One region of the Pseudomonas sp. BIC9C genome, then DNA from elsewhere that is predicted to be linked to it. Evidence: riboswitches for the same ligand, from Rfam matches in the RefSeq annotation. Region 1 holds a riboswitch; the other holds the start of a gene.
What was found. A riboswitch is a leader RNA that binds a small molecule or an ion and turns the genes downstream of it on or off. The one in region 1 is predicted to bind cobalamin.
Positions count from the first base shown of each region.

Region 2: linked by a shared signal. The riboswitch ahead of cobO (cob(I)yrinic acid a,c-diamide adenosyltransferase) and the one ahead of cobW (cobalamin biosynthesis protein CobW) in region 1 are both predicted to bind cobalamin.

Region 1 is NZ_JAWDGM010000005.1:483,367-485,815, forward strand. Features, by position in the region: partial or broken gene cobW (cobalamin biosynthesis protein CobW) at 1-986, opposite strand, end outside; cobalamin riboswitch at 1,089-1,302, opposite strand; cobalamin riboswitch at 1,498-1,724, shown strand; gene RS887_RS23235 (CbtB domain-containing protein) at 1,845-2,036, shown strand; gene RS887_RS23240 (CbtA family protein) at 2,048-2,449, shown strand, end outside.
Region 2 is NZ_JAWDGM010000001.1:551,419-553,867, reverse strand. Features, by position in the region: gene RS887_RS02725 (hypothetical protein) at 1-515, opposite strand, end outside; cobalamin riboswitch at 669-903, shown strand; gene cobO (cob(I)yrinic acid a,c-diamide adenosyltransferase) at 985-1,596, shown strand; gene RS887_RS02715 (cobyrinate a,c-diamide synthase) at 1,593-2,449, shown strand, end outside.

The DNA of each region.
Region 1 (2,449 bases):
CGCTTCTTCAGCCCCCACTGGCGGTCGAAGTGCTTGTCGAAACGCGTGCCCACGCCCTGGATCAGCAGGCGCATCGGCTTGTTCGGAACGGCGGCGAAACCTTTGACGCGCAGGATGCCGTGCTGGACCACCAGTTGGGTCAGCGCGTCCATCAGCAGGCTTTCGTCGGCTTGCGGCAGTTCGATGGAAATCGAATCGAAGGCGTCGTGATCGTGGTCATCATGATCGTCGTCGCCATCGTGATGATGGTCGTGGTGGCTGTGGCGGCTGTCGATGTGCTCTTCGGAGCCGGCACCGAGGCCGATCAGCACGTCCAGCGGCAGGCGACCGCTGCTGGCTTCGACGATTTTCACCGCTGGCGGCAACTCTTCGGCGACTTCCAGGCGCACGCGGGTCAGGTCTACCGGTGCAATCAGGTCGGTTTTGTTGAGGATCACCAGGTCGGCACTGGCCAGTTGGTCAGCGAACAGTTCGTGCAGTGGCGATTCGTGGTCCAGGTTCGGGTCGAGTTTGCGCTGGGCGTCGACCTGGTCCGGGAACGCAGCGAAGGTGCCGGCGGCCACTGCCGGGCTGTCGACCACGGTGATGACCGCGTCAACGGTGCAGGCGCTGCGGATTTCCGGCCACTGGAAGGCTTGCACCAGCGGCTTTGGCAGGGCCAGGCCGGAGGTTTCGATGAGGATGTGGTCGAGATCGCCGCGACGGGCCACCAGCTCGCGCATCACCGGGAAGAATTCTTCCTGAACGGTGCAGCACAGACAGCCATTGGCCAGCTCATAGACACGGCCGCTGGCTTCTTCTTCGGTGCAACCGATCGAGCACTGCTTGAGGATTTCGCCATCAATGCCCAATTCACCGAATTCGTTGACGATCACCGCGATGCGGCGACCCTGGGCGTTGTCGAGCATGTGCCGCAGCAGCGTGGTTTTACCCGAGCCGAGAAAGCCGGTAACGATGGTGACGGGGAGTTTGGCCAGTGTTTTCATCGGATGCCCTATGGCTTAGGTGGCGGGCATACGGGACGACGACCGGCAACGCGCACGCGGTTGCCTGAAGAGTTCGCCACCGGATCACCCCGCCCGGTTGAAAGTGAGAATCTGTGTCGAGGCAGGTCTCCTGGCTGACGGTGTGCCGGCCTTGAGCCTGGCATTCGCTGCGCCTTCCCGCCGGTCTCATGGATTGAGCCTGCAGTGGCGTGGCAACGAACATCACCGTTCACAGTTGCGGGGGCAGCCGCGGCATCGACCGCGTTCCCTTCTTAGCTTCGACAAACGCCGAAGAACCTCGAAAGCGCAAGGCTACGCATGGTATTGGGGCGGGTCAATGTTCACGTGACTTCTGCGGTGTGCCCTTCGCGAGCAAGCCCGCTCCCACATTTGATCGAGTCCTTTCAGGGAAAAAGGGTCAAGTGTGGGAGCGGGCTTGCTCGCGAAGAAAGCGACTCGGTTTCCAGTTGAGAACCCTTGCCAATTGACGCCCAACCCCTGCCCATGCTCTCCTACACACCTTGTTACGGGTGCCCTTCACAGGGTGAAACGGGAAACCGGTGAATCATGTGCTTTACTCTAAAGCCATGTCAGTCCGGTGCTGCCCCCGCAACGGTAAGCGAGCGAAGCATCAGATCCACTGTGCCATCACGGCATGGGAAGGTGATGCTTGCTGGATCAGGCGGATGCCTGCGCCCCTCGTGAGCCCGGAGACCGGCCCGCAACACAAAGTGACCAGAACGGTCACTGAAACAACAAACCCGCGGTGGGCGGGCGCTGTTTGAAACGCTGCGCGCCTGGTCGTGCGGGGTTTTGCATGCGCTCTCATTCCCCGCTGACAGACCAGAGGGAAACGCCATGTCGATCATCAGCAGCGCCGGCCACACTACAACCAGCACCACTTCTACCCTGACTCAACGCCTGACCGCCGCCGTCTGCGCGTCGATCCTGGGCGCGTGCCTGGTGTATTTCGCCGGTTTCTCGCACATCGAAGCGGTGCACAACGCCGCCCACGATACCCGCCACAGCTCCGCGTTTCCGTGCCATTGAGACCTGCCAATATGATCAAGCGTATTGCGCAAACCGCAGGTTTCACCGGGCTGCTGGCCGCCCTGTTGCTGACCCTGCTGCAAAGCTTCTGGGTCGCGCCCCTGATTCTGCAAGCCGAAACCTACGAAAAAGCCGAACCGGCCACTGTTGAAATGCATGAGCATGCCGACGGTGCGATGGCTGCCCACACTCACGATGCGCAAGCCTGGGAGCCGGAAGATGGCTGGCAGCGCGTACTGTCGACCACCGGCGGTAACCTGGTGGTGGCTGTCGGTTTCGCCCTGATGCTGGCCGGCCTGTACACCTTGCGCGCGCCGACCAGAACCTCCCAGGGCCTGCTCTGGGGCCTGGCCGGTTATGCGACATTCGTGCTCGCGCCGACCCTCGGCCTGCCACCTGAATTGCCTGGCACT
Region 2 (2,449 bases), on a different contig from region 1:
CGGTAGGCATAGGGGAAATACCAGGCGACGGCGCAGGTGTGTTCCTTTTGCAGGTCGTCGACCATGTCCTGGAGTTCTTCCGGTGTTGCGCCTTGCTGGGCTTTTTGCGGGGCGACGAACAGGCAGCCGATTTTCAGGTCGCTGGCATGGCTTACTCGCTTCGCATCGCTGGCGATGTCGAGCAGGGCCTGGGTCAGATTGAGGCTGTTGACCCGTGGCCAGCGCTGGCTGGTCTGGATGTAGGCGCGGGTTTCGGGCGAGGCGAGGAACAGGTCGGCACGGCCGTTGCGGTCGCCTTCTTCGGTCTGTTTGCGGGTGGGGGTCTGTTGCAGCGTGACCATCTCGGCCATCCAGGCCGCGGCAGACAGCAGTCCGAGATTGGCTTTTTCGTCGTGCCAGTACGGTGTGTCGCCATCGCCGCGGACGGTGTTATAGCGGTCGATGCATTCGAACCAGCGCTCGAGCACCGGGCGCAGGAATTCCAGCTTTGGATTGCTGATGATCATGCCTTGCATGGGCTCACCCTTGTTATTGTGTTGTGGGGTTGTGGCTCTTTGATATCACTGCTGCGAGCGTGGCACAAGATTGACGTCAGTTTATTGATTGACGACAGTTTTTCGGCAGGTGGCCGCCCGGCTTTAATTGACGCTCCACCCCCAACCCTCTAACCTTCGCGGCTTGTTTCAGGTGCTCTGTGACTTGGGTCGACAGAGTGAAACAGGGAAGCCGGTGAGTGAGTCCTTCCGTTCGTCGAAGGCCTGCAATTCCGGCGCTGCCCCCGCAACGGTAAATGAGTGAAAACTGTGTGTGATGCCACTGTGTCGATTCGATGCGGGAAGGCGCACAGTCTGGCCCCGTGGCCACTCATGAGCCCGGAGACCGGCCTGATTCATCCAGCGGCATCACGGTGGGCGATGCCAGGCTTGTTGCCGTCTATTGCTGTGCCTGCCCGCCGTTATTCCTGCCTCAACGGAGAGCTCCCCCATGACTGATACCCCCGATCGTGACGAACGCCACCTGGCGCGCATGCAGCGCAAAAAAGCCGTGATCGACGAACGCATCGCCAATTCCCCGAACGAGTGTGGCCTGTTGCTGGTGCTGACCGGTAACGGCAAAGGCAAGAGCAGTTCGGCCTTTGGCATGCTCGCCCGCGCCATGGGGCATGGCATGCAATGTGGCGTGGTGCAGTTCATCAAGGGCCGCAACAGCACGGGCGAAGAGTTGTTTTTCCGGCGCTTTCCCGAGCAGGTGCGTTTTCATGTGATGGGCGAAGGTTTTACCTGGGAAACCCAGGACCGTCAGCGCGACATCGCCGCCGCCGAAGCCGCCTGGGCGGTGTCGCAGCAACTGTTGCGCGATCCGTCTATCGGTCTGGTGGTGCTGGACGAGCTGAACATCGCCCTCAAGCATGGCTACCTCGACCTCGATCAGGTGCTCAGCGACTTGCAGTCCCGGCCACCGATGCAGCACGTGGTGGTCACCGGTCGTGCCGCCAGGCCGGAAATGATCGAGATGGCTGACACCGTCACCGAAATGGGCGTGATCAAACATGCCTTTCAAGCCGGGATCAAAGCGCAGAAAGGCGTCGAGCTGTGAACCAGCCTCGTCATTGCCCGGCGGTACTGATTGCCGCGCCGGCTTCCGGCCAGGGCAAGACCACCGTCACCGCGGCGCTGGCCCGTTTGCATCGCAATCAGGGGCGCAAGGTCCGCGTGTTCAAGTGCGGCCCCGACTTTCTCGATCCGATGATCCTCGAGCGCGCCAGCGGTGCGCCGGTGTATCAACTGGACATGTGGATGGTCGGCGAGCAGGAGAGTCGCCGGTTACTGTGGGAAGCTGCGGCTGAAGCCGACCTGATTCTGATCGAAGGCGTCATGGGACTGTTCGACGGTACGCCGTCGAGCGCCGATCTGGCGCGGCATTTTGGTGTGCCGGTGCTGGGTGTGATCGATGGCACCGCCATGGCCCAGACCTTCGGTGCACTGGCCCTGGGACTGGCGCGCTATCAGCCGGACTTGCCGTTCGCCGGGGTGCTGGCCAACCGCGTCGGCACGCTGCGCCATGCGCAACTACTCGAAGGCAGCCTGACCGAAGGTTTGCGCTGGTACGGCGCGCTGTCCCGGGAAACCGGGATCGAATTGCCGAGCCGGCACCTGGGGCTGGTTCAGGCCAGTGAGCTGAACGATCTCGACCTGCGCCTCGATGCGGCCGCCGATGCCCTGGCCAGCAGCTGCGAGGTTGCGCTGCCACCGGCAGTCGAGTTTGCCGCACCGGATGTCATTGCCGCCGAACCGCTGCTGGCCGGTGTGCGCATTGCCGTCGCCCGGGATGAAGCCTTTGCATTCACCTACGGCGCGAGCCTGGACTTGCTGCGGGCGATGGGCGCCGAGTTGTCGTTCTTCTCGCCGATCCGCGACCGTGCGTTGCCAGAGGCCGACAGCCTGTATCT